4 regions of the Acidovorax sp. FG27 genome follow, and region 4 is predicted to be linked to each of the others. Evidence: predicted binding sites of a transcription regulator. Region 4 holds the regulator's gene; each other region holds the start of a gene.
The links. Region 4 encodes sigma-54, which starts transcription at its own class of promoters, with help from an activator protein. Its sites were predicted from a motif close to TGGCANGNAANCTGCTTT; they were not measured.

Region 1: the regulator sigma-54 is predicted to act here: its motif matches at 2,140-2,157, upstream of ABWV53_RS02615 (isopenicillin N synthase family dioxygenase).
Region 2: the regulator sigma-54 is predicted to act here: its motif matches at 3,166-3,183, upstream of ABWV53_RS06760 (pilin).
Region 3: the regulator sigma-54 is predicted to act here: its motif matches at 2,900-2,917, upstream of glnA (type I glutamate--ammonia ligase).

The regions. Positions count from the first base shown of each region.
Region 1 covers NZ_BAABVY010000002.1:462,759-470,583, forward strand. The annotation lists gene otnI (2-oxo-tetronate isomerase) at 1-793, shown strand, start outside; gene ABWV53_RS02615 (isopenicillin N synthase family dioxygenase) at 852-1,880, opposite strand; gene ABWV53_RS02620 (ABC transporter substrate-binding protein) at 2,371-3,408, shown strand; gene ABWV53_RS02625 (nucleoside deaminase) at 3,405-3,923, shown strand; gene ABWV53_RS02630 (urease accessory protein UreD) at 4,008-4,838, shown strand; gene ABWV53_RS02635 (metallophosphoesterase family protein) at 4,857-5,714, opposite strand; gene ABWV53_RS02640 (diacylglycerol/lipid kinase family protein) at 5,732-6,793, opposite strand; gene ABWV53_RS02645 (phosphatase PAP2 family protein) at 7,377-7,825, shown strand, end outside.
Region 2 covers NZ_BAABVY010000008.1:358,716-366,540, reverse strand. The annotation lists gene ABWV53_RS06775 (M48 family metalloprotease) at 1-1,002, opposite strand, end outside; gene moaC (cyclic pyranopterin monophosphate synthase MoaC) at 1,179-1,691, shown strand; gene ABWV53_RS06765 (hypothetical protein) at 1,688-2,470, opposite strand; gene ABWV53_RS06760 (pilin) at 2,531-3,100, opposite strand; gene ABWV53_RS06755 (FHA domain-containing protein) at 3,312-3,986, opposite strand; gene ABWV53_RS06750 (Stp1/IreP family PP2C-type Ser/Thr phosphatase) at 4,060-4,899, opposite strand; gene ABWV53_RS06745 (TerC family protein) at 5,322-6,014, opposite strand; gene sucD (succinate--CoA ligase subunit alpha) at 6,215-7,111, opposite strand; gene sucC (ADP-forming succinate--CoA ligase subunit beta) at 7,166-7,825, opposite strand, start outside.
Region 3 covers NZ_BAABVY010000009.1:880,235-888,059, forward strand. The annotation lists gene glnL (nitrogen regulation protein NR(II)) at 1-489, opposite strand, end outside; gene ABWV53_RS10950 (hypothetical protein) at 684-1,208, opposite strand; gene glnA (type I glutamate--ammonia ligase) at 1,441-2,856, opposite strand; gene ABWV53_RS10960 (competence/damage-inducible protein A) at 3,019-3,840, opposite strand; gene ABWV53_RS10965 (EI24 domain-containing protein) at 3,837-4,754, opposite strand; gene ABWV53_RS10970 (sterol desaturase family protein) at 4,789-5,826, opposite strand; gene ABWV53_RS10975 (polysaccharide deacetylase family protein) at 5,880-6,698, opposite strand; gene ABWV53_RS10980 (YVTN family beta-propeller repeat protein) at 6,711-7,658, opposite strand.
Region 4 covers NZ_BAABVY010000004.1:13-7,837, reverse strand. The annotation lists gene ABWV53_RS03010 (methyl-accepting chemotaxis protein) at 1-1,316, shown strand, start outside; gene ABWV53_RS03005 (TspO/MBR family protein) at 1,572-2,168, shown strand; gene ABWV53_RS03000 (RNA polymerase factor sigma-54) at 2,193-3,794, opposite strand; gene lptB (LPS export ABC transporter ATP-binding protein) at 3,883-4,614, opposite strand; gene lptA (lipopolysaccharide transport periplasmic protein LptA) at 4,686-5,354, opposite strand; gene ABWV53_RS02985 (thiol:disulfide interchange protein DsbA/DsbL) at 5,729-6,385, opposite strand; gene ABWV53_RS02980 (SPOR domain-containing protein) at 6,491-7,189, opposite strand; partial or broken gene ABWV53_RS02975 (DALR anticodon-binding domain-containing protein) at 7,210-7,825, opposite strand, start outside.

The sequences.
Region 1 (7,825 bases), on a different contig from region 4:
CAACCTGTCCCTGCTCTACAACGACGTGGACTTTCTCGACCGCTTCGCCGCCGCCGCCCGCGACGGTTTCGAGGGCGTCGAATACCTGTTCCCCTACGCCTGGCCTGCCGAGGTGCTGGCCCAGCGCCTGCGCACGCTGGGCCTGCAGCAGGTGCTGTTCAACGCCCCGCCCGGCGACTGGGAGGCGGGCGAGCGCGGCATCGCCTGCCGGCCCGGACGCGAGGCGGAATTCCGCGCCGGCATCGCCCAGGCCATCGAGTACGCCCAGGCCCTGCAATGCCCGCGCATCCACGTGATGGCGGGCCTGGTGCCGCCGGGCGCGGACCCGGCCGAAGTGCGCGCCACCTACGTCGCCAACGTGCGCCATGCGGCCGAGCAGGCCGCGCCGCACGGCATCCGCATCCTGCTGGAGCCCATCAACGGGCGCGACATGCCGGGCTTTTACCTGAACCGGCAGGACCAGGCCCATGCGCTGGTGGCCGAGACCGGCGCGGCCAACGTGCAGGTGCAGATGGACCTCTACCACTGCCAGATCGTCGAGGGCGACCTGGCGATGAAGATCCGCCAGTACCTGCCCACCGGCTGCGTGGGCCATGTGCAGATCGCGGGCGTGCCCGAACGGCACGAGCCGGACGTGGGCGAGGTGAACTACCCCTACCTGTTCCGGCTGCTCGACAGCCTGGGCTACGAAGGCTGGATCGGCTGCGAGTACCGCCCGGCACGCGGAGCAGCCCCGCACGCCACGCGCGACGGCCTGGGCTGGCTGCGGCCCTGGTTGTCCGCGCCGCACTGATTGCTATCGAATAAATAGCAACAGGCGCTTATATATCAAGCGCCGGAGGCCGATTCGACTAATAACGGTTGGAGAAATTGGCGCTGATGCGCTGGCGCAGGTACTCGGCGCCGGTGATGGGCGGATGCTTTTTCGCCGGGCCTTCGATCAACGCGTCTTCATTCGCCTGCGCGAAGAAGGCCAGGCTGTAGCGCGCACCCTGGTATTCGTGCGGCAGCGGGTTGCGCACGCGGTGGAAGTTGCTGGGCAGCACGTCGTCGCTCCAGCGGGTGAGCATGTCGCCGATGTTGCAGGTGATGACGCCCTCGATCGGGTCCACCGGCGTCCAGGCGCGGCCTTCCATCTCCTTGCCCGGCAGCACCTGCAGCCCGCCCTGGCCGGCGCGCTGAAAGAGCAGCGTGAGGCAGTCGAAATCGGTGTGCGCTCCGGCGCGCCACAGGCCCAGCTCGTCCTTGAGCGCCGGATCGACGGCGAAGTAATGCAGCATGCGCAGCGTGCTCTGGTAGGCGGGCACGGCGGGGTCGTGTGCGCGGGTGAAGAAGTCGGGCGCGAAGCCGAGCTTCCACGCGAAGCACGAGAGCAGCCGCATCGCCACATGCCAGCACTGCGACTCGAACCGCAGCGTGGCCTCCTGGAACCCGGGCAGCTCCTGCTCGGTCGGCCACAGGCCGGCCATGCGCGGGCGCGTGACCTGGTAGGACTCCTTCTGGTCCGGCGTGCGGGTGGACGGGCGGATCTGCGCCTTGTGCTCCCAGCCCGCGTTGCGCGCCAGCGGCCACTGCGCCTTGGTCTCGGCGGGCAGGGCGAAGAAACGCTCCGCCCGCTCGAAGGCGGCGCGGATGTCGTCCAGCGCAATGCCGTGACCGGACACCTGGAAGAAGCCGATCTCCACCGACGCGCTCCAGAGCGCCTCGGCGATCTCTTCCTTGCGCGCCTCGAAGTCGGAGATGTCGATGCAGCGCACCTCGCGCGCTCGCGTTTCCTGGCCCAGGCCGCCCATGCGGGCTTCCTTTTCCAGCTCGGCGATCACGCCCTGGGCGTTGGCGGGTTCATAGACGGGGGTGGGGGCAAGCGTCGGGTCGGTCATGGGGGTGGTCCTCTGGCGATGATGGAAACCCACAAGAACCCGTGGCGCGTGCGGCACGGCGACACGACGTTGGCGGCGCCACGGACTCTTGAAGGGACATGGCAGCAGCCGTGCGCGGGCCGCATCCCCACAAAGGGAGCGGCGGCCCGCGCAGCTGGCTGGCACCGGCTTCAAGAGCAATGACCCGCCGGACCCGGGCCGCGGCGGGTGCCGCCATGCCCAGGAGCCGAACTGAACGCTTCTACTCTTGCCAGGGGCGCATGCAATTCACAGGCCAAGGCGCTTGCACCAAGCCGGCGCAGGCTGGTGGCCACCGGGCCGGCACGCTTCGTGCAACAGCCCCTGCCGAGTAGAAGCGTTCAGCGCGGCCGGCCATCCCACAGCCGGCGGCGCCCGGAAATTGCTCAGTTCGCACCGACAGCGCAGGTGGCATCGCCGCTGCGTGCCGGTTATTCGACTGACCTTTCTCCCCTTGCGAGGAGCCTCCGCCATGCAACGCCGCCACTTCCTCTCCACCGGCCTCTCCACCACCATCGCCGCCGCTGCCACGGGCCTGGGCCTGGCGCCCGCCGTGCACGCCCAGCGCAGCCTGGTGCCGATCAAGTTCACGCTCGACTTCCGGGTGACCAGCCAGACCTCGCCCTTCTTCCTGGCCCTGGCCAAGGGCTACTACAAGGACGAAGGGCTGGACGTCTCCATCGACGTGGGCTCGGGCTCGGTGGCCTCCATCACCCGCGTGGCCAGCGGCGCTTACGACCTGGGGCTGGGCGACCTCAGCGCGCTGGCGGAATTCCACGCGCAGAACCCCGGCACGCCCGTGCAGGCCATCTACCAGTACTACAACCGGGCTCCCTTCGTCATCATCGGGCGGCGCGACCGGGGCATCACCGAGGACTTCATGTCGCTCAAAGGCAAGAAGGTGGCCGCCGCCGCCGTGGAAGCGACCCGCCGCTGCTGGCCCATGGTGGCGCGCTCGCTCAAGGCCGGCCCCGACCTCTTCGAGTGGGTGACCACCGACTTCAGCGCGCGCGACAACGTCATGGTGCGCGGCGACGTCGATGCCGCCACCTACTTCCACGATTCCGCCGTGTCGCTCTTCGCGCGCATTCCGCGCAAGGACCTGGCCGTGCTCGACTATGGCCGCGCCGGCCTGCAGCTCTACGGCAACGCGCTGCTGGCCGGCCGCCTGCTGCAGGACAAGCCCGAGGCGGCCCGCGCCTTCCTGCGTGCCAGCAACCGGGCGCTGCGCGAGACGCTCGCCAACCCCGAGGCCGCCTTCGCCGCCGTCAAGGCCCGCGAGCCCATCCTGAACCTGGACGTGGAACGCGAGCGCTGGGCCATCACACGCCAGTACCTGCTGACGCCCGAGACCGAGGCCAGCGGCCTGGGCGGCGTGCAGCCCGCCGTGCTGGCCCGCCAGGTGGATGAGGTCGCCACCGTCTTCAACCTGCCCGCCCGGCCCGCGCCCGAACGCATCTTCAACGCCGACTTCCTGCCCGCGGCGGCCGACCGCAAGGTGTCCGCATGAACGCGCCCGCAGACTGCACCCTGCCCGCGGAAGTGCCGCTGGGCGATGCCGACGGCCGCTACCTGCGCCAGGCCATCGCCCTGGCCGACACGGCCCGCGCGCGCGGCAACCGGCCGTTCGGCGCCGTCATCGTGGCGGCCGACGGCACGCTGCTGGCCGAAGCCTGGAACGCCAACGGCGAGACCGGCGACTGCACCGCCCATGCCGAGACCTCGGCCATCCGGCTCGCCAGCCCGGCGCACGGGCGCGACACGCTGGCCCAGGCCACGCTGTATTCGTCGGGCGAGCCCTGCGTGATGTGCGCAGGCGCCATCTTCTGGGCCAACATCGGCCGGGTGGTGTACGGCATCGACGCCGAGCGGCTGCGGGCGTTTCGCGGCGAGCGGCAGGACCAGCGCGATGCCGAACTCTCCTGCCGCGACGTCTTCGCCGCCTCGCCCCACGCCATCGAATGCATCGGCCCGGCGCTGATCGACGAGGCCTCGGCCTCGCACGTGGGGGCCTGGAAGGCCTGAGCCCCACCGGCGCTTGCAGCCTGAACAGGCTGCAGCGCCCGTATATCATGCGCATCCCGCTCCTCATTCGATAGCAATCACCGCATGACCTGGCACGCCCGCCTGCAACTGGATTACCGCCGCGAACACGCCCGCACCGTCGCCCGCTTCGAGCACAGCGGGCCGCTGCGCGTGCTGCAGAGCCTCTACCCGGAAGGCGACGCGGTCTGCCACAACGTGCTGGTGCATCCGCCCGGCGGGCTGGTGGGCGGCGACACGCTGGACATCGCCCTCGCCGTTGGCGAAGGGGCGCATGGCCTGGTCACCACGCCCGGGGCCACGCGCTTTTACCGCTCGCTGGGGCCGCTGGCGCTGCAGCGCACGCATGCGGTGCTGCAGGCCGGCGCCCGGCTGGAATGGCTGCCGCTGGAGGCGCTGTGCTTCGACGCCTGCCAGGCCGAGAACCGCCTGACCATGGAGCTGGCGCCGGGGGCCGAACTCATCGGCCTGGACGTGGCGGCCTTCGGCCTGCCCCATGCCGGCAAGCCCTTCACGCAAGGGCAGTTCCAGCAGCACATCGAGGTGCCCGGCCAGTGGCTGGAGCGCGGCCGCGTCGATGCCGCCGATGCGCTGCTGATGGACGGCCCGCTGGGCCTGGCCGGCCACCGCTGCATGGCTTCGCTCTTCTTCGTCACCGGCACCGCGCTCACCCGCGAGCGCCGGGAAGCGGCGCTGGAGAGTGCCCGCGCCGTGCTGGAGGCGGACCCGCTGGCCGCCACCGCCGGCGCCACCTGCCCCAACGACCGCGTGGTGGTGGTGCGCGTGCTGGCGCCGGTGGTGGAGCCGGCCATGGCGCTGCTGCAGCGCGTGTGGGCCGCCTGGCGCATCGCCCTGTGGAAGTTGCCGGCGCAGCGGCCCCGCATCTGGGCGATGTGAACGCCGGCGGCGCGCGGGTCAGGCGGTGGGCGGCTGGCCGCCCGGCGCGCCCGTGGGGCGCCCCGCATCGGGCGCCAGCGGCGACGGGCTGGTCAGGTCGTGGCGGCGCACGGGCAGGAATTCGCCCGCCTCGCGCACGTAGTCCCAGCGCGTCAGCCAGCGCTGGTCGCCGGTGCCCGAGGGCGATGGCAGCCGCTCCAGCGTGATGAGGCTGTTGGGCGCGCTGGCCCGCAGCCGCACCGACACCGCCGTACCGGCCTGCGCCGACCAGAGGCCGGTGATGGGCTCGATCAGCCCGGGCTCGTGCGCGTGGCCCGACAGCAGCAGCTGCGCGCCGGCGGCGCTCCAGCGGGTCAGCGCGCGCTCCGAGCGGTGCGGACGGTGGCTGCGGTCCTGCGGGTGGGCCGCCACCAGCGGATGGTGGCCGACGACGATGCGCCAGGCATCCGGGCGGGCGGCCGACAGCCGCTCGGCCACCGCGTCGATCTGCCGCACCGACAGGCTGCCGCGCTGGTGGCGCCACCAGCGGGTGGTGTTCACGCCCACCACGAGGAAGCCATCGGCGCTGCAGGTGGGCTCCAGCGCGTCGCCCCACCAGCGGGCGTAACGTTCGTAGGCACGGCCGCCCAGCCGTTCCCACCAGGCGTAGAGCGGCAGGTCGTGGTTGCCGGGCAGCACCAGGCAGTGCTCGGTGGGAAGGTTGGAAAGGAAACGGTGCGACTGCTCGAATTCCTCGGCCGTGGCGCGCTGGGTGAGGTCGCCCGACACCACCAGCACCCGCACGCCGAGCCGCGCCGCCAGGCGGGCCACGGCCTCGCACACGGCGGGGTCGTGCGCGCCGAAGTGCAGGTCGGACAGGTGCAGCAGAACGCTCATGCGGGGTGGTGGCCGGGTCAGGCCGGCGCCAGGCCCGCCGCGGGCGCCTCCTCGGCCGCCTGCGCGGCGGGCGCGGGGTCGTCGCTCTTGACGGTGGCCGTGGGGGCCACCAGCCACAGCGGCCGCTCGCCCACCCGGAAGTTGATCGGCGGCGCCATCCACTCGCGCTCGCCGTCGAAGGCCACCTTCACGCGCTGCGGCTTCCAGCTGGCGGGTTCCACCACCATCTCGGTGCAGGCCACGCTGCTGACGGCTTCGTCCTCGCCGAGCTTGCCGCGCACGGCGTTCCACACGGTGCGCGCCATCGACGCATCGCCCGGCTGGGGCTTCAGCATCACCACGGCCAGGCGTTCGCCATCGGCCACGTCGCGCGCCTCTGGAATGCCCACGCGCTGCAGCTGCAGATGGTTGTTGCCCACGAAGAGCGTGGAGACGAGATGCTCCTGCTGCTGCACGGCCGCGCCCTCGTCGGGCCGCACGGACACGCGCCAGCGGCGCGACGCGGTGCCGCGCAGCACGCTCCAGACCGACGAAATGATGGCCACCCAGCGGGTGCGGCCGAAGCGCCTGGAGGCGCGCTCGCGGTCGTCCAGCAGGCGCGGGTACAGGCCCACGCTGGCATTCACCAGGAACATGCGGTCGTTGACGAAGCCCACGCCCACGGGCCGCATGTCGCCGCCCTCCAGCGCCTTCAGCACGTCCTGCACGGCCTCCTGCGGGTCGAGCGACAGCGACTGGTCGCGGGCGAAATAGTTGAAGGTGCCCATGGGCAACACACCCATCGGCACGCCCTCCGCCCAGGCGGCCGTGGCCACGGCGTTGATGGTGCCGTCGCCACCGGCGGCCACCACCAGCCCGGCGTCGGCCTTGGCGGCGCGGGCGGCCTCGTGCGACAGCTGCACGATGTCGGCCCGGGCCTTGGGAACGTGCCACTTCACGGCGCGCTCCTGCAGGTGCGGCACGGCCTCCAGCTTGCCGCGCAGCTGGTCCAGGTCGGCGCCGGGGCGCAGCGGCACCACGATGTGGATCGTGCCGTGGGCATCGGGCCGGGGGGGCAGGTAGGGCTGAGATGGCGTCATGGTGGAACACCCGCGCGGCGGGCTGCCGACAGGGCAGCCTGGACGAGCCGGCGTCGAAACGGTGCGATGGGCCGGATTGTCGGCACCAGCGCGGCCACAGCAGGCCGGAACCCTGCCCCGGGCCGTGTCATCCAATGCCGATAAAAGCCCCCACGGCCGCTCCGCGCGCCGGTGGCGTCACCACAATGGCGCCCTCGCAACGCTTTCACCCCCCGCTCCCCACCCGTTCCGCCGCCATGCCATCGATGCCCCCATCCCCGCCCCGACTCCACGCCCTGCCCAGCCTCTTAGAACGTGTTTACGATCTCCCAGGGGTCGCGCAGCGGTGTGGGCGGGTGGGCTGCAAGGCGCGGTGCGCAGTGGATAGCACGGCTATCCACAAGCGCCGCAACGCCGCAGAGCGCCCGCCCACACCGCTGCCCTTCGGGTTGGAGCGAAATCGGGCGATTGGAGGCTCCGGCTGCTTGCATGGGCACGAGCCCATGCGGCGCATCCGAAGCATCCACTCATCCCGATTGCGCTCCAACGCGATCCCCTGCGAGATCGTAAACACGTTCTTAGCGGCACCAGCAGGAGGCCGGCCATGAGCGGGCTGCACGCCTGGGTCGGCTGGGCCGGCACGCACCCGCTCGCGGTCTGGCTCTGTGGGCTGGTGCTGGCGACCGGCGCGGCAGGCGTGCTGCACGCGGCCCTGGTGCGCGGCGCCGGGCCGCGCCCTGCCTGGCCCGCCCGCCTGCCCCGCCCCTCCGGCCCGGCGGGCCTCGCGGCCGCGATGGTGCTGGCCGCCGCGCTGGTCTGGGCCTGCGCCCACACCCTCGCGCTGATCGCCGACGCCTGGGGCCAGCCCACCACCGCGTGGGCGGTGCTGGACGACGGGCTGGCGGGCACGCTGCGCGCGACGGCCTCCGTCGGCACGCTGACGCTCTTTGCCTGGCTCACGCATTTCGGCGATACCGCCGTGCTGTTCGTGCTGGCCGCCGGCGTGGGCCTGGCCCTGCTGTGGCGCGGCCACCGCATGCTGGCGACGGGCTG
Region 2 (7,825 bases), on a different contig from region 4:
GCCCTTCAACCCTTCCCGGGCCTGGGCCACGTCCTGCAACTGCACGGCGCTGAGCACCGCCGCATACCAGCCGGCGGCCTGCTGCGCGGCGGGGCGGGCGGCGAAACCTGTGCTGCGCGGCTCCAGCTCCCACTGCCGCCAGGCGTCCACGCCAGGGCGCATGAGCACCCGGGCGCGGGCGGCCATCATCGCGTGCTCCAGCGTGGGCGGCGGCGCCGGCGCGGCGCCCTGCGGAATGCGGGAATGCATGTCGGCCATGCGCTGGCTCGTCAGCGGGTGGCTGCGCAAGTAGGGCCAGCTGCCGTTGTCGTTGATGCGGTTGGCCTGCTGGAGCTTGTCGAACATGCTGACGAACCCCTGCGGCGCAAAACCCGCCGGCGCCATCAGCCCGTAACCGACCCGGTCGGCCTCGCGCTCCATGTCGCGCGAAAAATTGAGCTGGTTCTGCACCGCCAGCGCCTGCCCGCCCACCATCATGGCCTGCGCCGCCTCGGGGTTCTTGCTGGCCGCCAGCGCACCCAGCACCAGGGCACCCAGCATCAAGGGCGTCTGCCGGTTCTGCTGCGCGATCAGGCGGGAAATGTGGCGCTGGGTGACGTGGCTGAGTTCGTGCGCCAGCACCGAGGCCAGCTCGTCCCGCGTGCTGACCACCCCCACCAAACCCAGGTGCACGCCGAAGTAGCCACCCGGCAAGGCGAACGCATTCACCGTGCGGTCCCGCCCGAGCAATACCTCCCAGGCAAAGCGCTCCTCCAGCTCCTGCGACAGCTCACCCCGCTCACGTGCGGCCTTCAGCAGCTGCTGGAACAGCGTCTGCACATACTCGTTCAGGATGGGGTCGTCGATGTAGTCCGGATCACGGTACAGCTCACGGATGATCCGGTCGCCAAGGCGCCGCTCCTCGCTGGTGGTCATGTCGGCACCATCGCCCATGGAGGGCAGGCCGCGTTGGGCATGGGAGATGGCGGGTGACAACAGCCACCCCGACGCTACCAATACCATAGCTACCAGCGACCGCCACACCACGGATGCAGGCCGTTTTCTATCCAGACTCACAGGGCATCTCCTTCCGACGGAACCCCACGCGAGCATGCCGGGGCGCCGGTACATCGCCGTATGATGCCCTGATCCCCGATTTGTTTCGTGCACGACCTTCACCCGCGTGCCGCACCCGACTTATGAGCGAAAACCCTGTTTCTTCCGCCTCCCCTTTGACCCATTTCGACGCCCAAGGTCAGGCACATATGGTGGATGTTGGTGGTAAGCCACACACACACCGCCTAGCCGTGGCAACTGGACGAATTGAATTGAAGGCGGAGACCTTGAAGCTTATTCAGGCAGGAACGAATAAAAAAGGAGATGTACTCGGGATCGCCAGGATTGCAGGAATTATGGCAGCCAAGAAAACTAGTGATTTGATTCCTTTGTGTCATCCTTTGTCCTTGACAAGAATTACGCTGGAATTTGACATTCACTCGGAAGGAATATGTGCAATTCAATGTCGTGCTCGCGTCGAAACCGTCGGCATGACAGGTGTAGAAATGGAAGCGCTGACCGCCGTACAAGTCGCATTACTAACCGTCTACGATATGTGCAAAGCTGTAGATAGAGATATGTCCATAACTTCAGTGTACATTTTAGAAAAATACGGCGGCAAGACAGACTTTATCCACAAAGGTTTGCAAGACTAAAATCCGTCCACCGGTGCATAATCAACAATCTCGCCGTCTGACCTAGTAATTGCTATCCAATCGAGATTTTTTTCCGAAACCAATGGGATATAAAAAAACTCTGATTTTACCGGTTGTTTCTTTACTATTTTACTGATTTCGCGTCGGTGCTGTTCATCCTTGACCCCTAACTTGTCCAGCGGCTTAAGTTTGGCAACAAGTTCACTTTTTGATCTCTCATCAAAGCTTTGCCACCACCCCGGTCGCAAGGATGTTGGCAATCCCTGGAGAGACAAATTAAGACTGTCCAAATATTCTTTTTGATTTGCAGGCTTACGAATGTCGAATACTGGAAGATCTGCTAGCCGAGCGATATTATCTGGCTTGAAATTGCTAGTCGAAAAATTAACCGGCAATTGATTAGCTGTAATTAGCACCAATCGATCTACCTCAAAAACCACAGCCACAGGCCGAGCGCTATAAATAACCCAAACGCCATAAACCAAACTCGCAAATTGAATCAGTCCGACAAGTGCAAGATCAATAATCAACGTCTTTTTTTGCTTTTTGGGACTGACTAGAACCAACGTTAGAAATGGTCCGCAAAGTAGATCCACAAATGCGAGCACCCACACTATTTTAGTAACGTTAAGCATCCTTGCCCACGGCATTGGATACCAATCAAGATAAATCAACGTCGCCACCAAGCCCACCAGCAAGCCACTTATTATTAAATGTGCGGCGCCCCATCTCCAACTGTAACGAATGCGAGCTGATATCGTTTTCCAGAAAAATAACATAACAGCAACTCACAAAGCAAAAAAAAGGCGCCTGAAGCGCCTTTTTTTAATTAACAAAGCTCAACGGCATTCGGCAGGTGCCAAACGAACAGGCAAGGTAGGAGCCGTTGTTGGCGTGATGCCGAAGGGCGACGTAGCGCCAGCTGCACGGCACTTCCACTTGATAGCGTCTTGGGGAGGAGTGAAAGCAGCGGTTCCGTCAGGCAGACGAACGGGGGTAGCGGCAGGCCCGGTGTAGGGCACCAACGTGAGAAGGTTGGTGGCCGCAGGTTGGACGCGCGCAGTGTAAGGAATGGTGATGTCCCCAGTCACAGGTGCGATCCGGATCGCAGTAGCCACAGTTGTGGTTGCGTTAGCAGTCTGGGTGTTTGGGCCAATGACGTTATCTGAAGCAGTAGGCGCGAAGAAACCGGCACCATAGCCAGCAGCATCGGCGACCGTCGCACCCTTCGCCATCACATCGGCAACATTGAGTTTGGCAGTAGTTGCACCGACCATCCCTTCAGAGACACGCGCACGAATCGTGTAATCCTGATAAGCAGGCAGTGCCACAGCAGCCAAAATACCAATGATCGCCACGACGATCATCAATTCGATCAGGGTAAAACCCTTTTGCAGATTGCGTTTCATAAGATTCTCCAAAGAGTCAATTTCAAAAGAAACCTGCCGAAGGATTCTTCAGGTTCGGCCTATGTTCAGCAGGTTGCGTGCCAGCTGCTCCGACGTCGGCCACCGGCTGCAAACGCTCGCAAATGTCAACAAACAGTTACATAGTAGTCGGGACAATGCGTGAGATGACAAATTTGTAAGACCAAGCTGTCACATCCGGCAGATCTAGCCTTCAACCTAACAAGAATTCCATCTCCGTCCCTGCCAACTCGATCCGGTCACCTGCCTTCAACGTGGTGGCTTCCGCCTGCGTACCCACTCCATTGACCCGCGCCTTGCTGTCGCCCTCGATATGGACCAGCACGAATTCGTGGTGGCGCTTGTTGATCGACGCCACTGCGACGCCCGGCTTGCCGATGGTGGTGACCACCTTGGTCAGCACGACTTCGCGGCCGGCGGCGGGGCCCGTCAGCACGCGGATGGAAGCGGTGGGTGCGGGTGTGGCACTGAGCGGCATGGCGCCGGAGAGAGGCGCGGTGCGGGAGAGCTCGGGCCGCGGCGGGGCCATGCCGGGCCGGAACACCATCGTGCGCTCGAAGTTGTCCGCGGGCTCTGCTTCATGGACGAAGCGGATCTTGTACTTGCCCAGGTCGACCACGTCGCCGTTGCGCAGGTGCAGGCGCTGGATGGGCTGGCCGTTGACGTAGGTACCGTTGGTGCTTTGCAGGTCTTCGATTTCGACCGCGCCGCCGGGCACGGGCATGTGCAGCACGGCATGCTCACCGCTGATCGCCAGGTTGTCGATCACCACGTCGTTGTAGGGCCGGCGGCCAACCGTGGTGCGGTCCTTGGTGAGCGGGACTTCCTTGATCACCACGCCGTCGATGGAGACGATCATTTTGGGCATGGGCCACTACTCCTGTTTGTTCTGTCGTTGTGAGGGGCGTTGTCGGAAGGTGGATCGCGTCGGGGTGCGCAGGTCATTCGCCGGGCCCGCCGGTGCCGAAAAGGCGGGCCATGAGTCCACGGCTCCTGGCCACTGCGCCAGGCGCGGCAAGGCTCTGCGCCAGCAGCACGGTGATGTTGTCCCGTCCACCCAGCTCGTTGGCCAGCTCGATCAATCGCGAGGCCTTGAGGGGTAAAGCAATCGGCATGCTCAGCACCTGGGCCACGGTGGCGTCGTCCACCATGTCGGTCAGGCCGTCCGAGCAGAAGAGGAACAGGTCCTGGGCCTCCACGGGGAATTCGTTGATCTCGACCTGCACGGTGGCGTCCACCCCCAGCGCCCGGGTGACGAGATTGCGATAGCCCGAGGCGGCCGCCTCTTCGGGCGACAGCAGGCCGGCATCGATCTGTTCCTGCAGCCAGGAATGGTCCCGGGTGATCTGCTGGAGGGTGCCGCCGCGCCACCGGTAGCAACGTGAGTCGCCGATGTGGCCCAGGATGAGCCGGTCGTTCTGGAACACGCCCACCACCAGCGTGGTGCCCATGCCGGTGTATTCGGAATGGGCCAGGGCCGCGCTCAGGATGGCGTAGTTGGCATTGGTGACGGCGGTTTCCAGCGCCCGGCGGATGTCCGCACCGGCCACGCCCGTGCCGGCTTCGCGCAACCAGCGCGACATGTCGGAGCCGATGGCCTCGATGGCCATGCTGCTGGCCACTTCGCCCGCGTTGTAGCCGCCCATGCCGTCCGCCAGCACAGCGATGCGCAGATCTTCCAGCACGGCCACGGCGTCTTCGTTGTTGCCGCGCACCCGGCCACGGTCCGACAGGGCGCAGAACGCATAGTCCAGGCGTACCGGGGCGGCGGAAGGCTTCATGCGCAACGCGGCCACGGGAGCACGCGGGTCAGGCAGGCTGCGATACCCGTCGACGGCGACCGGGAGATGGAAGAGGGAGCAAGGGGGGTGGACCGCTTCGGTGCCGCTGAAAAGTTGTGGAAATCCGCCATATCGTGCCTTGTTGGGTCGCGCACGCATCATAGACGAGGGGGGTATGCGCAAGCAGCCCCCCATGGCTAAAACCGACCTGCATCGCCCTTCGGCGCAGAGCCGGAAACTCGGCGACCGCCAAGCCCTGGCGGAGAAAAAAGCCGCGCCGCCAGTCAGAGGGACGGAGCGAAGCCTCCGCGCCAGGCAGGGCGCCAGGCACAGCCGTTGCCCAGGCCATGGCAGGCACCCGCACCGCAACAAGACTGAATTGCTGCGGCGCGAGCGGGCACGGCCGGCTCTTTCGCCCCCTGTCAGGCCGCAGCCGACGTGCGCCGGTGCGCCCGGGCCTGCATCCACTTGCCGCCACCGACCACCAGCAGCGCGCCCAGCGCGGCAGCGACGTAGTGCAGCCAGGGGTGGGCCATGGCGTAGCCATGCAGCGCGGCGTCGTTGGCGATGGTCTCGCCGCCCACCCAGCCGATCAGGCCCGCGCCCAGCAGGACGATGACGGGGAAGCGCTCCATCAGCTTGATCATCAGCGTGCTGCCGAAGATGACCAACGGGATGCTGATGGCCAGGCCCAGGATCAGCAGCACCATGTTGCCCTGCGCCGCAGCGGCCACCGCGATGACGTTGTCCAGGCTCATCACCAGGTCGGCGATGAGGATGGTGCGCACGGCGGCCATCAGTCCGCCGTTCGGCTTGGCTTCACCCTCGCCGTCGTCGTTGTCGGTCAGCAGCTGGAAGCCGATCCAGAGCAGCAGGCAGCCGCCGATGATCTGCAGGAAGGAGAGTTCGAGCAGCTTGGCCGCGACCACGGTCAGCACGATGCGCAGGAACACCGCGGCGCCCGAACCCCAGGCGATGGCTTTCTTTTGCTGGTGCGGCGGCAGCGAGCGGGCCGCCAGGGCGATGACGACGGCGTTGTCGCCCGAGAGGATGATGTTGATCCAGACGATCTTGACCAGGCCGATCCAGAAGTCGGCGGAATGAATGAATTCCATGGCGATTGCTCCACTGTTATGAATGCAAGAAGCGCCCGAAACATGCGTTTCGGGCGCTTCTCTTATGGGAGCGGACAGTGTAGCCAAGGCCGACGGGCCGGGTCGTGCGTAGTTTTGCGTAGCCAGCCACGCTCCACGCCACGGGCCCGTCCGGGGCCTCGTTCACACCGTGCACCGGCCGGCAGGCCGGCGCAGGCGCATTACTTCAGCTGGGCCTTGAGCAGCTTGCCCAGTTCCGACGGGTTGCGCGTGATGATGAAGCCGGACTCTTCCATGATGGCCAGCTTGGCATCGGCCGTGTCGGCGCCACCGGAGATCAGCGCGCCGGCGTGGCCCATGCGCTTGCCGGGAGGGGCCGTCACGCCAGCGATGAAGCCGACGATCGGCTTCTTCATGTTGGCCTTGCACCATTGGGCGGCTTCGGCTTCGTCCGGGCCACCGATTTCGCCGATCATGATGACGGCGTCGGTGTCCGGGTCGTCATTGAACGCCTTCATCACGTCGATGTGCTTCAGGCCGTTGATGGGGTCGCCACCGATGCCCACGGCGCTCGACTGGCCCAGGCCGACTTCGGTCAGCATGGCGACGGCTTCGTACGTCAGCGTGCCCGAACGGGACACGACGCCGATGCGGCCCTTGCGGTGGATGTGACCGGGCATGATGCCGATCTTGATTTCGTCGGGCGTGATCAGGCCGGGGCAGTTGGGGCCCAGCAGCAGGGTCTTCTTGCCGCCGGCGGCTTCCTTGGCCTTCATCTTGTTGCGCACTTCGAGCATGTCGCGAACAGGAATGCCTTCGGTGATGCAGATGGCCATGTCCAGGTCGGCCTCGACGGCTTCCCAGATGGCGGCGGCGGCGCCTGCGGGCGGCACGTAGATCACCGACACGGTGGCGCCGGTTTGCGATGCGGCTTCCTTGACGGAGGCGTAGATCGGGATGTTGAAGATCGACTCGCCGGCCTTCTTCGGGTTCACGCCGGCCACGAAGCAGTTCTTGCCGTTCGCGTATTCCTGGCACTTTTCAGTGTGGAACTGGCCCGTCTTGCCCGTGATGCCTTGGGTGATGACCTTGGTGTCTTTGTTGATGTAGATCGACATGATGCGTGTCCTAGTCAGTCGGGGACGGAGCTGAAGATCCGTCCCCAAAGGTCATTACTTAACGGCAGCAACGATCTTCGTCGCGGCTTCGGCCATGGTGTCTGCGGCGATGATGGGAAGGCCCGATTCGGCCAGCATCTTCTTGCCCAGCTCTTCGTTGGTGCCCTTCATGCGCACGACCAGCGGCACGTTCAGGTTCACGGCCTTGCAGGCGGTGATGACGCCGGTGGCGATGGTGTCGCACTTCATGATGCCGCCGAAGATGTTGACCAGGATGCCTTCGACCTTGGGGTTCTTCAGCATGATCTTGAAGGCTTCGGTGACCTTCTCGGGGGTGGCACCGCCGCCCACGTCCAGGAAGTTGGCCGGCTCGCCGCCGAACAGCTTGATGGTGTCCATGGTGGCCATGGCCAGGCCCGCGCCGTTCACCAGGCAGCCGATGTTGCCGTCCAGGCTGATGTAGGCCAGGTCGAACTTGGAAGCTTCCACTTCGGCCGGATCTTCTTCGTCCAGGTCGCGGTAGGCCACGATTTCAGGGTGGCGGAACAGCGCGTTGGCGTCGAAGTTGAACTTCGCGTCCAGGGCCATCAGGTTGCCCTTGGAGTCGCAGTTCAGCGGGTTGATTTCCACCAGCGACGCGTCGGTCTCCATGTAGCACTTGTAGATCTTCGCGAAGATGTCCACGGCCTGGTCGACGGAGGCACCCGTCAGGCC
Region 3 (7,825 bases), on a different contig from region 4:
CAGGCTTTGCAGGCGGTCGGCTTCATGGATGATGACCTGCGTGTATTCGATCAGCTCGCGGCTTTGCAGGTCCATCTCCAGCAGCTGCGCCGCGCCGCGGATGCCGCCCAGCGGATTCTTGATCTCATGCGCCAGGTTGCGGATCAGTTCCTTGTTGGCCAAGGCCTGCTCGCGCAGGCGCTCTTCCCGGTCCTGGCGCGCCTGGGCTTCCAGCGGCCAGAGCTCGATCAGTACTTCGCCGCTGTGCTCGGCGATGGCCACGCTGACGTGCACGGGCAGCGATTCCTGCGGCGGACGGCGCAGCCCGGCTTCGAACCGCAGTGCGGAGAAGTCGCGCTCGCGAGCACCAGCCAATGCGGTTTGCAGCAGGGCCGGGTCGGTGAAGAACACGCTGAAATCAGCCCCGTCGAGCGTGCGGCGCGACAGGCCCAGGCAGGTTTCCAGCGCGGCGTTGGCAAACAGCACCGCGCCATCGTCGGCGCGCAGCACGGCGACCAGGGTGGAGACGAGGTCGAGCGCAAGGTAGCGCGAGGTGTCGGTTTTCGGCAGACGATTCCCTTTCTGGATGGCATGCGGCCCGCAGGCCGGCACTGGGGCCGCCGACAGGCCTTAAGGCTGAAGGTGCGCGGGCCGATAGGGCGCCGCGCTGGCAGGCACACGCCAGGTGGCGTGAACCGCGCCGCTCAGTTGGCGGGGGGCAGCCGGGCGAGTTCGCGCTTGATGCCGGCTACGTCGCTATCGGCACGGGCCAGGCTCGCCTTGAGCGCGGCCAGCCGGTCCTGGTAGGCCTGGGTATTGCGCAGTTCCAGCGCGGACTTTTCCGGCATGCCGTTGTTGTATTCGCGGGCCAGTTCGGCCTGGCGGGCTTCGGCCTTGCGCAGCTCGGATTCGAGGATGGCGCGGGCGTCGGAGTCGCGCGCCCGCTGGTCGGAGGCTCCGACCCGCGGCGTGTTGGCCGGCGCGGACGCGGAACCGCCGGACGATGCGCTGCTTCCGCCACCACCACTACCACCGGACGAGGGAGCGGCGGCAGGCCGCTGGCTCTGCAGCACCGTGACGTTGCCGCCTTCCACCACCTTGCAGCCTCGCTCCTTGGCTTGCGTCGCGTTGTTGGTGTACTCGTTGCCGCAGCGGTAGATGCGGTCTTGCGACCAGGCCGCCGGCAGGCAGGCGCACAGCGTCCACAGCGCGATCAATGTCTTTTTCATGGGTTCCTCACATGGCATGCAAAAGGCGCATGCCGGGCTGCGGGGAGTATCCCCCAATCGCCCGGCAGCGCCAATTCTTCCCGCCCAACGCGATCGGTTCGCGGCGGGTTGACCCTTCAGGCCCTTGCGGCACGGCCAAGTTCCTCTGCCACCAATGAAAAAGGCGGCTTGCGCCGCCTTGTGGTGGTCCGAGCGCACGCCGGCTGAGCGGCGCCGCTTCGGCATCGCTGGATTACAGCGAGTAGTACATGTCGTATTCGACCGGGTGGGGAGCCATGCGGAAGCGCGTGACTTCGCTCATCTTCAGGTCGATGTAGGCGTCCAGCATGGAATCGGAGAACACGCCGCCCTTGGTCAGGAAGCCGCGGTCCTTGTCCAGGTACTCCAGCGCCTGGTCGAGGCTGTGGCACACGGTCGGCACCAGCTTGTCTTCCTCGGGTGGCAGGTGGTAGAGGTCCTTCGTGGCGGCTTCGCCCGGATGGATCTTGTTTTCCACGCCGTCCAGGCCGGCCATCATCAGTGCGGAGAAGCACAGGTAGGGGTTGGCCGATGGGTCGGGGAAGCGCGCCTCGATGCGGCGGCCCTTGGGGTTGGCGACGTAGGGGATGCGGATGGATGCCGAGCGGTTGCGGGCCGAGTAGGCCAGCTTCACGGGAGCTTCGAAGCCGGGCACCAGACGCTTGTAGCTGTTCGTGCCGGGGTTCGTGATGGCGTTCAGGGCACGGGCGTGCTTGATGATGCCGCCAATGTAGTACAGGGCGAAATCGGAGAGGCCTGCATAGCCGTCGCCGGCGAACAGGTTCTTGCCGTCCTTCCAGATGGACTGATGCACATGCATGCCGGAGCCGTTGTCGCCAGCGTAGGGCTTGGGCATGAAGGTGGCGGTCTTGCCGTAGGCATTGGCCACGTTCCAGACCACGTACTTCAGGACCTGCGTCCAGTCGGCGCGCTCGACCAGCGTGCTGAACTTGGTGCCGATCTCGTTCTGGCCAGCGCCCGCCACTTCGTGGTGGAACACTTCGACCGGGATGCCCAGGGATTCGAGGATCAGGGACATCTCTGCGCGCATGTCTTGCGTGCTGTCGACCGGGGGCACGGGGAAGTAGCCGCCCTTGACCGTGGGACGGTGACCGCGGTTGCCGCCTTCGAGCTTGGCGCCGGTGTTCCAGGGGGCTTCGTACTCTTCGATCTCGAACATGACCTTGCCGGGTTCGTTGGACCAGCGCACGCCGTCGAAGATGAAGAATTCGGGTTCCGGACCGAAGAAGGCCGTGTCGCCCAGGCCGGAGGCCTTCAGATAGGCTTCAGCGCGCTTGGCGATGGAGCGAGGATCGCGGTCGTAGGCCTTGCCGTCGCCCGGCTCGATCACGTCGCACTGCAGGAACAGGGTCGTCTCTTCGAAGAACGGGTCGATGTTGGCCGTGTTCGGGTCGGGCATGAGTTGCATGTCCGACGCTTCGATACCCTTCCAGCCCGCCACGGACGAGCCGTCGAAGGCGTGGCCCGACGTGAACTTGTCTTCGTCGAAGTGGGAGACAGGCACGGTCACGTGCTGTTCCTTGCCACGGGTGTCGGTGAAGCGGAAGTCGACGAACTTGACTTCGTTTTCCTTCACCAGCTTCATCACGTCTGCAACGGTCTTGGCCATCAGGATCTCCAGGATTTAAGCGCTTGTTAAAAACGACGGGTTAAAAGCAGGTTGCGTGCCAAGAGCACGCCGCCATGCACTAAGGCGGAGCACGGCGGCTGTCGCTGCCGACTTCGCACATGCGAATCCGAAATGGTGCGTCATTCACACTTCGTTCACATATCAGGTGTTTCGCACCAACTCAGGGCCAAGTACTGCACCAACAAGGTGCAGCTCATTCACCAGCATAGCCCAGGCTGAGGGCACCAGCGGCGCCGGCCCTTTCACACCCAATTCGATGTGCCGGCCATGTACGGGATGGTCCACGCTCGGAAGGCTGAAGACGCGGATCGGTGCGTGAGCCTGCTCGATGCGCTCCATTAGCGGAGTCAGGCTGGCCTCCATCGAACCATAGACGACCACGGAATGTTCGGTCTGCGGTTGCTGGTTGAACCACTGGCTGCAGTGATGCTCCAGCACCCATTCGACCATGGGCCACGCCATGACCGGAAAGCCCGGCACGAAATGCACTTGCGCCCCGCCCTCCCCGCGGCATGAAAAGCCCGGGATCTTGTTGTAGGGGTTGGGGATGATGGCAGCGCCTGCGGGGAACACGCCCATGTTCAGGCGGTGGACGTTGTCGGCGCGGTCAGGTTCGTAGGGAACGCCCTGCTCCCGCGCGACGTCCTGCATGCGCTCGCGGATGAGCTGCTCGGCCTGCGGGTGGAGCAGCAGCGGCTGACCCAGTGCGCGGGCGGCGCATTGGCGGGTGTGGTCATCGGGCGTGGCGCCGATGCCGCCGCAAGAGAACACGATGTCTGAAGACGCGAAGGCGCGCTGCAGTGTCGCGGTGATGCGCGCTGGATCGTCACCCACATAGTCGGCATACGACAGCGCCAGGCCACGCGCGCCGAGCAGCTCGATGACCTTGGGAAGGTGCTTGTCGGCGCGCTTGCCCGACAGGATTTCGTCGCCCACGATGATGAGGCCGAAGGAAGGAATCATGGTGCGTCAGAGGAGGAAGCTGGGGCCTGCGGCGCCGGCGCATCGGCTGTGATGCGGACTGCAGAAGACGGTGACGGAACGACCGGCGGAACATCCGCTGCGCCCGCGGCGAATTCTCCGCGTTCACGGCGCAATTGCTCTAGCGCGGCGAGCGCGTAGTGGGTGAACCAGAGGGACGAGAAGGCGAACACCAGCGTGTAGATCCAGATGGCGACCGGCACGAGCACGATGAAGGCTGCCGCGAACACCACGCCCGACGCCCAGACGATGCCAGGTGCCGCGCCGAGGTAGCCGCACAGCACGCCCATGCCCAACAGCTGCAGCCGATGACGGCTCACCAGCGTGAGCCGCTCTTCCTTGCTGGCGTGTTCGGCCAAGGCGTCGAACGTCATCACGCGGTAGGTGAGCCAACCCCAGATCAGGGGCGGCAATACCAGCACCAGTGGCGGCACCAGCCACAGCGGCACCGAGATCAACAAGGCCAGCAGCGCGGCCAGCGTGGAGCCCAGCGACCAGGCCAGGCTTGCGATGAAGGACCCACCCCGCTTGCGCTCGAGCGAGGGGAACCGGCGCTCGGCGACCAGCCGGACCAGGGCGGGCGTCATGAGCACGGCCACCGCCAGCACGGCGAGCAGCACGATGACCGGCGTCGCGGCCACGACGACCAGCAAGGGCGCCAGCGCTCCGGCCGCATCGCTCACGCCGAATTGGCGCAGCCAGCCCCACAGCAATCCCAGCCAGTCGGAACTTTGCAGCGATTGCTGGACGCTGGCGACGGCTGGGGTCCACCACAGGTAGCCCGCAGCCCAGGCGATCAGTCCGATCAGGAGCAACGGCAGCAGCGACAGCGCCATGACCCGCGGACGCAGGCAGTACACGGCTGCGCGCCAGAAGGAGTCGAACAAAAATCTCATGGTCCAAGCATAGCGCCAGCGCGGATGGCCCCTTTCAGGCTCGCCCGCACAGACGCAGCAATCCGCGCCACTGCTGCGACCAGAATCCGCGCCCGTAGTCGCGCACCTGGCCGGTTGGCCCGGGCTCCACCTGGTCGCGCACACCGGTGGGGTCGTATCTGAGCTCGAAGTTGGCGGTGCGAAAGAGCATGTCCCACCAGGGCAGGAGCACGCCGAAATTGTGCCCACCCAGCACGGGCTTGGGGGCTTGCGGCCCGCCGGGGCCGGCAAGCGACCGGGCAGCGTCTCGCTCCCCGGGTGCCTCTGCGGGGTGCGACTCGTGCCCTATGCCGATCGCGTGGTGCAGCCGATGGAAACGCGGGCTCACCCACAGCCGCTCGCCCACGCGGCCGAACCACACGCGCACGTTCGCATGGTGGAAGTTCTCGCTCAACTGCGTGATCGCCACGATGGCGACGAACTGGCCCGGCGCCACGCCGATCAGCTGAGCCACGGTGACGATGACGACGTCGTGGATCACATCGTCGAGCAGGTGGTTGCGGTTGTCGCTCCACATCGTCATCTGCCGTTGCGAGTGGTGCAGCGAATGCAGTTTCCACCACCATTCGAAGTGGTGCTGGCCCCGGTGGATCCAATATTCGAGCGCGTCGAACACCACCAGGTAGATGAGCAGGCTGACCAGCGGGAGATCGGTCACGCCCGGCCAGAGGTTGTCGAGGTGGAACGTGCTGACGCCGTGCATGCGCAACCCGCTCCACAAGGCGTCCCACAGGGGTGTGAACGCGAAGAACAGTGCGAGGCGGAACAGCCCGAGCCGATGGATGAGCGTGTAGATCACATCCACCCGGATGGCGGCCCGGTCCGTGACGGGTTCGGCGGGCCTCCAGCGTTGCAGCGGCGCGATCACCGCCAGCATGACCAGCAACTGCAGCAACCCGACGAGAAGCCAGCCGGTGGCGTCGTAGCCGTCCTCCAGCAGATTGGCCAGGCCGAAGGCGAACATCAGCGGCTGCACGACGGTCTCGAACAGCCACTGCTGCGCCATGTCGAAGCCATTGCCCAGAAAGTCCATGGTCAGTCGTCCAACGAAGATGCGTTCATCACCCGTGAATGGTGCGCGGCCGCTCAGGGCCTGCGCTGGATCCAGTCGCGGTAGTCGGGGTGGTCACGCAAGGTCTTGAAGCAAAAACCCCGATCCTTCAACCCGACGATCAGCGGCTCCAGCACGGCCGGCGCCCAGGGGTCCTTGCGCGACCAGATGCCCAGGTGGGCCAGCAGGATGTCGCCGGAGCGCACGTTGCGCAACGCCTGCTGCAAAAGCGCGGCATTGCTGACCTTGTCGCTCGAAAGCTCATCGCCGAGAAATCCGGAAGGCGACCACCCGACATGGGCATAGCCACAGCTGCGCGCGGATGCCAGCAACTGCGGTGAAGTCTTGCCGCCCGGCGCACGGAAAAACGGCAGGGGCGCCTTGCCGGTGATCTGCTGCAGGCGCCGCGCCGCGCGGCCGATCTCTTCGCAGTATTCCGGCGCGGTCATCACGAATTCCTGCCCTTCGCGGGGACCGGCGGAGGGACGAATGCGGAAAGCCGGTGCCGAGGGCTTGCCCGCATCGCCGCGCCAATAGGCATGGTCGAATGTGTGCGAGGCAAATTCGTGGCCTTCCGCGGCGCGCGCCTTCCACCACGGAGCCCAATGACTTCCGAGGCTGCCGTCTCCGACCTGGGTTCTTTCATTGGCGGCGAAGAACGTGACCACGACATGCTGCCGCTTCAGGACGTCCGCCACCAGATCCGCCACGCCCATGTGGCCCGTGTCCAGCGTCAGATACAGTGGTTTTTCACAAGACTTTTCGGCGTTGGCGCTAGTGGATAAAGCGCTCAGCGCTATTAATACAGGAGCAAACCAGCTGCTGGGCCAACGCAGGCGGGGCAACGATCGCATCGTCGCGGCCGATCAGCGCCCTGCATGGCGCAGGGTCCACACGCCATGGGGCGACTTGCCCACGTTCACCGATCGCACGACCTTGCGCTCCTGCGTGTCGATGACCAGCATCTTGCGAGCCCAGCGCGCGCTCACATAGATCCAGCGGCCGTCGGGCGATACGTCCATGCAGTCAGGCCCGCCGGGCGCCGGATACACATCCACGACCTGGCGGTTCAACATGTCGATCTTGCTGATGGTGTTGGCGACGCGGTTGCTGACGAAGAGGTGGCGGCGGTCACCCGCCGCACGGAATGCGTGAGCGCCCGCGCCGGTCTTGATGCGCTGGATGGCACGGGGTTCGGGGCCGGACACATCAAACACCTCCACGCTGTCTCCGCCGGTAAGGCCGATGAAGATGTGCTTGTCATCCGGGCTACCGTACACGTCCGCAGGCATCGGGCCCGTCTTGATCCGCCATTTGATCTGCTGTGTCGCCATGTCGATGGCGACCAGCTCATCGCTGTCCTGCATGGTCGAATACACGGTGCGGCTCTGACTGTCGATCCAGAGGTGGCTCGGGGTCTTGGCGGTGGACACCCGTTTGGCAAGCGTCAAGTCCTTGCCATCCCAGCGATAGAAGTCCACGTGGTTGAGCCGGTTGGCCGCCGTCACCAGCCATTTCATGTCGGGCGAGAAGCGCAGATGGTAGGGGTCGACGATTCCCCGCACCGTACGTTGCACCTGGGCAGTCTTCGGGTCGATGAAGGTCAGCGAATCGCCCAACGCGTTGGCCACCACGAGCGATTTCTCGTCGGGGGTCAGGTACATGTGGTGCGGCTCCTTGCCAGTCGGGATGCGCGAGGTTTCTGTCCATGTCGTCGGGTCGATGACGCTGATATCTGCTTCCAGCGAATTCAGCACGAAGACGGGGGGCGCAGGATCGGCCGCATGGGCACCGGACAACACACACCCCAACATCAGCGCCACCCACCAGCGCCCACACAGCAGAGATTTCACGTAAGACTTTCCAGAACGGATTTGTTCACCCCACCAGGTTCTCGCACCTCGGTGGAAAAGCACGCATTAGAAGCGAAAACCAAGTGTCCCCACGACAGGTTCGAAATCTGTGCCGAAGTTCCTGGGGG
Region 4 (7,825 bases):
TGCTGCTGGACGGCGAAGGCAAGATCCTCGCCCATGCCAGGCCGGAACTGGCGCTCAAGCCCGTCTCGGCCATCGCCAACACGCTGGACGCCCCGGTGATCCAGCGCCTGGCCGAATCGGGCGGCCGGGCGGACGTGCAGGTGGATGGGGCCGACCAACTGCTCTATGCCGCCAAGGTGCAGGGCACGCCCTGGACGCTGGCCATCGCCATCGACCGCGCCGAGGCCACGCAGTCCGTCACCGCGCTGCTGAAGGTGGCCGTCGTCATCACGCTGCTGAGCGTGCTGGCCGCCGTCGTGCTGGTCACCGCCGCCGTCAGCCACCAGCTGCGCCGCCTGGGGCTGGTGCGCGACGCGCTGGAAGACATCGCCTCGGGCGACGGCGACCTGACGCGGCGCCTGTCCACCCACGGCAGCGACGAACTCACGCAGATCGCCAGCGCCTTCAACCGCTTCGTGGACAAGATCGCGGCGGTGCTGGTGCAGATCCGTGCCTCGTCCGAATCGGTGCGCCTGTCGACCAGCGAGATCGCCAGCGGCAACCAGGATCTGTCGGCGCGCACCGAGCAGCAGGCCAGCTCGCTGGAAGAGACGGCGGCGGCGATGGAGCAGCTCACTGCCACCGTGCAGCAGAACGCCGAGAACGCGCGCCAGGCCAATCAGCTGGCGACGGGCGCCTCCGACGTCGCCACGCACGGCGGCGCCGTAGTGGGCCAGGTGGTGCAGACCATGGGCGGCATCGAGGCCTCGTCGCGCAAGATCGCCGACATCATCGGCGTGATCGACGGCATCGCCTTCCAGACCAACATCCTGGCGCTGAACGCGGCGGTGGAAGCGGCCCGCGCCGGCGAGCAGGGCCGGGGCTTCGCCGTGGTGGCGTCGGAAGTGCGCACGCTGGCCCAGCGCAGCGCCACCGCCGCCAAGGAGATCAAGGCGCTGATCGACGATTCGGTGGCGCAGGTGGCCGCCGGCAGCCGGTTGGTGCAGGACGCCGGCGCCACCATGGACAAGGTGGTGGACAGCGTGCGCCGCGTCACCGCCATCGTGGCGGAGATCAGCAACGCCAGCCAGGAGCAGAGCACCGGCATCGCCGAGATCGGCGGCGCCGTGAGCCAGATGGACCAGGCCACGCAGCAGAACGCCGCGCTGGTGGAAGAAGCCACCGCCGCCGCCCAGTCGCTGCAGCAGCAGGCCGCGCAACTGGCCGACGCGGTTGCGGGCTTCAAGCTGGAAGCCGCCGCCCTGGCGGGGGCGGCCGCGCTGCCGGCGGCGAGCCGACACGGTGCAGCCACACAGCGTGCGCTACCCGGGCGATGACGGGCCGCTGAGCGGCCGATGGCGACACCCTGCGCTGCGGACGACCAGGGACCTGCGACCTGCGGCCGTGCCTCGAAATGGAGGATTGAGGATCTTTTAGGCCTCCCGCGCCCATCCCGCAAGGATATCTTGCTATTAATTCAATAGCATATCCTGGGCAACCTTCGCAGAGGGCCGCACACTCGGGGCGCCGTCTGACAGCCGCCGCCGCGTGCGGCAGCGCCGCCGGGCGAGCCCTTGCAAGATCATCGCGGGATGACCAAGCACACCCACCCTGCCACCCACTCCTCGCGTGCGCCCCATCCCCTGCGCGATGGGTCGGCGCCCACGGCCTCCACCGCCGTCGCCCCCGCTCCCACGCGTTCCCCGGCGCGCCTCTGGCTCGGGCTGATCGGCTGGCTGGCCCTGGCATTTCTCACCGCCGGCATCGGCAGCATCGCCTCGGTGCAGGCGCCGCAGTTCTACGGCCAGCTGGCGCAGCCCGGCTGGGCGCCGCCGCCCTCGGTGTTCGGGCCGGTGTGGACGGCGCTATTCGCCATGATGGGCGTGGCCGCCTGGCTGGCGTGGCGCCAGCCGGCCAGCCCCTTGCGCCGCCGGGCGCTGGCGCTCTTTGGCGTGCAGCTGGTGCTGAACGCGCTCTGGAGCTGGCTCTTCTTCCAGTGGCATCAGGGCGGCTGGGCGCTGCTCGACATCGCCGCGCTGTGGCTCGCCGTGGCCGTGACGCTGGTCGCCTTCTGGCGGCTGCGGCCCCTGGCGGGTGCGCTGCTGGTGCCGTACCTCGCCTGGATCAGCTTCGCGGCGGCGTTGAATTTCACGCTCTGGCGCATGAATCCGCAGCTGCTGGGCGGCTGACGCGTCCGGCTCCGCAAGGGGGGGTCACAAGGCCTTGCGCAGGTTGGCCGGCGCGATCTTGAGCGCCTCGCGGTACTTGGCCACCGTGCGGCGGGCGCATTCGATGCCCTGCTCCTTCAGCATGGCGGCGATCTGGCTGTCCGACAGCGGCTTGGCCGGGTTCTCGGCCGACACGAACTGCTTGATGAGCGCGCGTACCGCCGTGCTGGAAGCATTGCCGCCCGTTTCGGTGCCCAGGCCCGAGCCGAAGAAATACTTCAGCTCGTAGGTGCCCTGCGGCGTGGCCATGTACTTGGCGGTGGTCACGCGGCTGATGGTGGATTCGTGCAGGCCCAGTTCGTCGGCGATGTCGCGCAGCACCAGCGGGCGCATGGCCAGCTCGCCGTGCACGAAGAAGTTGCGCTGCCGGTCGACGATGGCCCGCGACACGCGCAGGATGGTGTCGAAGCGCTGCTGGATGTTCTTGATGAACCAGCGCGCCTCCTGCAGCCGCTGCTGCAGCGCCTGGTGGCCTTCGCCGCCCCGGTTGCCGCGCAGGGCGCCGGCGTAGACGTCGTGCACCCGCAGGCGCGGCATCACGTCGGGGTTGAGCTGCACGCTGAAATTCTGCTGCGCGCCGCGCCCGGTCTTCCTGACGATGACGTCGGGCACGACGATGTTGCGCTCCACGTTGGCGAAGCGCCGGCCGGGGCGCGGCTCCAGCCGTGCGATCAGCGCCATGGCGGCCCGCGTGCATTCCTCGTTGCCGCCGCCGCAGGTCTGCGTCAGCCGGCGCACGTCGCGCTTGGCCAGCATCTCCAGCGGCTGCCGGCAGATGCGCAGCGCGGTCTGCAGCACGTCGGCATCGGCCTCCTTGTCGGCCGCCAGGGCGCGCAGCTGCAGCGTCAGGCATTCGGCCAGCCCGCGGGCGCCCACGCCGGTGGGCTCCAGGCTCTGCAGCAGGCGCAGCGCCACGGTGAAGCGGTGCACCAGCTCCTCGATCTGCTCGGCGTCGTCGGGCCCGGCCAGGCTGGCGGCCAGCGATTCGAGCGGATCTTCCAGGTAGCCGTCGTCGTTGAGCGACTCGATCAAGAAGCGCAGGGCGGCGGTGTCCACGGCGGAGAGCCGCAGCGACAGCGCCTGGCGGTGCAGGAAGTCGGTGAGCGACTGGTGGCTGCGCGCCAGTTCGGTGGCGTCGGTCTCGCCGTCGCCTTCGCCGGTGCGGTTGCGCGCCGGCGCGTCGCCACCCCACTCGCTGTCGTCGGCGGAGAAATCCACCGTGCCGTCGCCCTCCCAGTCGGGCGCTTCGGCCGCGCCCGCCGCATCGGCCCCCGCGTCGGCCGGGGCCGGCGCGTCGGAATCGCCCGCGCCCTCGGTGCCGCTGGCCGCCGCGCCGGGCGCCGCGCCGTAGAGCGATTCATCGGCGTGGCGGTCGTCGTCGGCCACGGGCGTGTCGGCCTGCGCCAGCCCGAACTCCTCGCGCGGCGCCTCTTCGAGCGTGCGCTCCAGGAACGGGTTCTCGTCGAGCATCTGCTCGACCTCCTGCGACAGCTCCAGCGTCGACAGCTGCAACAGCCGGATCGACTGCTGCAGCTGGGGCGTGAGCGCCAGGTGCTGCGAGACGCGCAGGGAAAGGCCGGGCTTCATCGCTCGAGCACCGCCGGGCCGCCCCAAGGTGCGAGCGCCCCCCTGGGGGGCAGCGAACCACGAGAATCGGGAAGCGTGGGGGCCATGCTCACATCCTGAAGTGCTCGCCGAGGTACACCCGGCGTACTTCGGCGTTGTCCACGATGTCGGAGGGCGTTCCCTGCGCCAGCACGTTGCCGTCGCTGATGATGAAGGCGTGGTCGCAGATGCCCAGGGTCTCGCGCACGTTGTGGTCGGTGATGAGCACGCCGATGCCGCGCTCCTTCAGGAAGCCGATGATGCGCTGGATCTCGATCACGGCGATGGGGTCGATGCCGGCGAAGGGCTCGTCCAGCAGGATGAAGCGCGGCTGCGTGGCGAGGGCGCGGGCGATCTCGACCCGGCGGCGCTCGCCACCGGAGAGGGCCAGCGCGGGCGAGGCGCGCAGGTGCTCCACGCGCAGCTCCTGCAGCAGCGCCGTCAGGCGCTCCTCGATCTCGGCGCGGGGCAGCGGCTTGCCGTCTTCGCCTTTTTGCAGCTCGAGCACGGCGCGCACGTTCTCTTCCACGTTCAGCTTGCGGAAGATGGACGCCTCCTGCGGCAGGTACGACAGCCCCAGCCGCGAGCGGCGGTGGATCGGCATGTTGGCCACGGACTGGCCGTCGATGAGGATGTCGCCGCCGTCGCTGCGCACCAGCCCGACGATCATGTAGAACGACGTGGTCTTGCCCGCGCCGTTGGGGCCCAGCAGGCCGACGACCTCGCCCTTTTGCACGGTGAGCGACACGTCCTTGACGACCTTGCGGCTGCCGTAGGACTTCTGCAGGTGCAGCGCCTGCAGTCGGCTGCCGCCAGTCGGCGGGCTCGCCGGGGCGGCGGACGCAGCGGCGGACGGGGTGGAAAGGGACTCGCTCACTTGCTGGCGCCGCCGTTGCCGAGATCGGTGCTGGGCCGCAGCGCCGGTGCGGGCGATGCCGCCGGAGCCGGAGCCGGGGCCGTGGGCCGCGCGGCGCCGGCCGCCGGCTCCTTGGGCGCCAGCACGGCGCGCACGCGGCCGCCGGGGGTGCCGGATGCCGTGCCGTTCGGCGCGGTGCGCTGGCCGTCCACGGTCAGCACGTCGCTCACGCTGTTGTAGAAGATCACGGCGCCCGCCATCTCGTCGGTCAGCGTGGCTTCGCGGTAGCGGCGCAGTTCGGCCCGGCCGATGAGCTTGACGGTCTCTGCGCGGCCGTCGTATTCGATCGTCTGGCCCTCGCCTTCGACGAATTCGTCGGGCGCGCCGGCCACGGTGTCGCGCTTCTGGCGGAAGAAGGCGCGCTTGCCGGGCTCGGCGGTCACGACGCCGTACTGGAAGCCGTCGGGGTCCTGCCGCACGTCCAGCCGGGCGCCGCGCAGCACCATGGTGCCCTTGGTCAGCACCACGCGGCCGGTGAAGACGCTGGTCTGCTGCAGTTCATCGTGGCGCAGTGCGTCGGCCTCGATGTTCATGGGCTTGTTGCGGTCGGCCTTTTCGGCACGGGCGCCCCACGAGGCCAGGGCCAGCGCGGAGAGCACAATCAGCGGGAGGAGTCTGTTTCTCATAGGGCACGAATCTTGCAGACATTGTACCGACCGTTTACCGACCGTTCGCGGGTGGGGCGGCGCTGGTGGCGGGAAGGGCCCTTCGGCCGACCCGCATCATGCACGCGCCGCCACCCGACCGCGCGGCATACGACCCCACGCGCCGGCCCGGCATGGCGCACGAAGCGGCCAGATTCCCTGTCAAAACAGCCTCCAGCGCTTATCCGATAAGCGCCAGTAGCTATTGAAATAATAGCAATGATGATGGTGCGCCGCATGGGGACGACGGCTCGCAGGCGCCCATGAAAAAGCGCGCCCGGGGGCGCGCCGATGGCCGGTAAGGCCGCATGGAGCACGGGGGCGGCCGGGCCTGCCGCCCGCCCGGCCGCGGCCTATCAGCCCTTGCGCGCCACGCCCGCCAGGTAGTCCACCACCTGCAGCACGCTCTGCATGTTGCCAGCCATGGTGCCGTCGGTGTAGTAGCGGCCGGCCACGCCCATCGAGGGCACGCCTTCCACGCCATAGGCCTCCTGCAGCTGGGAGGCCTTGCGCACCTGGCTGGAGACGCCGAAGGAGTTGTAGGTTTCCTTGAACTTGGCGACGTCCACGCCCTGCTTGCCGATCCAGTCGAAGATCAGCTCGTCCTTGTTGAGCGGCAGGCGCTCGACGTGCACGGCGCGGAACACCTTGGCGTGCACCTCGGGCAGCTTGCCCATGTTCTCGAGCGCGAAGTAGAGCTTCTGCTGGGGCACGAAGCTGGCGTTGAACGCCACCGGGATGCGGCGGATCAGCAGGTCCTTGGGGGCCGCCTTGATCCAGGCCTCGAGCGCGGGCTCGAAGGCATTGCAGTGCGGGCAGCTGTACCAGAAGAACTCGATCACCTCGACCTTGCCGGCGGGCGCATCGACGGGTGCGGGCTTGGCGAGCTTGGTGTAGTCCTTGCCTTCCTTGAACTGGCGGGCCTGCGCGAAGGCGGGCGTGGCCAGCGGCAGCGTGGCGGCGGAAGCGGCCAGGGCCGTGGCGGCGGACAGGGAGAACTCGCGGCGTTTCATGAAGATTTCACTCCTTGGTCGATCAGAAGGTTGTGAGCAGCCGGGGGCCGCAAAGTTTCGTCGGCAGGTGGCGCGGACTGTGCGCCCGCGCACACTTTTCGGCCGTCAGCGCTGCACGCGCACCAGGGCGGATTCGACGCCCGCGCCGTCGAGCTTGTCTTTCAGCGACTCGGCGTCGTCGCGCTTGGCGAACGGGCCGACGCGCACGCGGTACACGGTGCGGCCGTTCTGCTCGCGCTCGCTCACCCGGGCCTCCCAGCCCAGCATGGCCATCTTGGCGCGCTGGGCGTCGGCGTCGCCCTGGGTGCGGAAGGCACCGGCCTGCACGAAATAGTCGAACGGGTCGGCGCCGCCGGCGGCGGCAGGCGCGGCCACGGCGGCCGGGCTGGCGGCCGAGCGCGCCTTGGCCAGGTCGCCCAGCGGATCGGCGCTGGTGCCGGGCTTGCCGGCCGTGGCCGGCTTGCTGGCGGCGCCCCGGGGCGTGGGCGCCGTGGTGGCAGCGGTCACCGGCGGCGCGGTGACGGTGCCGGTGGCGGGCGTGACCGCCGCCGGGTCGGTGCCGGCGGCACTCGGCGCGGCAGAAGCTGCCGGCCGCGCCGGGTTCTTGCCGTACAGGGGCGAATTCGGGTCCCAGTTCTTGTTGCGCTGGGCCTCGTCCTGGTCGGAATTGCGCGAGCTGCCCTTGTTCAGGAAGGGCACGGGCACCTTGGTGACGTACACGGCCACGCCCAGCGCGGCGCCCAGGCCGATGATCATCCCGACGATGAGCCCGACGGCGGTGCCTCCGCGCTGCTGTTTCTTCATTTGGCTAGCCATGGGTTGTTTCACATTCTGGCGGGCGCGCTCACGCCCAGCACCTTCAAACCATTGTGCAGCACCTGTGCGGTGGCGGCGACCAGCGCAAGCCGCGCCTGCTTGACGGCCTCGTCCTCCACCAGGATGCGCTCGGCGTCGTAGTAGCTGTGATAGCTGGCGGCCAGGTCGCGCAGGTAGAAGGTCACGTCATGCGGGGCCTCGCCCTCGGCGGCGGCCGTCAGCATCTCGGGGTACTTGGCCAGCTGCAGCATCAGCGCCTGGGCCTGCGGGCCCTCCAGCGCCGACAGATCCACGGTGCCCAGCGCCGCCAAGCCGGCGCCACCGGCCTCTGCCCAGGCGCGCAGAACCGACTGGATGCGCGCATGGGCGTACTGCACGTAGTAGACGGGGTTGTCGTTGTTCTGCGCCACGGCCAGGTCGATGTCGAAGGTGTATTCGGTATCGGGCTTGCGGCTGAGCAAAAAGAACCGCACGGCGTCCTTGCTGGTCCACTCGATCAGGTCGCGCAGGGTGACGTAGCTGCCCGCGCGCTTGCTGATCTTGACCTCTTCGCCGCCCTTGACCACCCGCACCATGGTGTGCAGCACGTAGTCGGGGTAGCCCTGCGGAATGCCGGCATCGGCC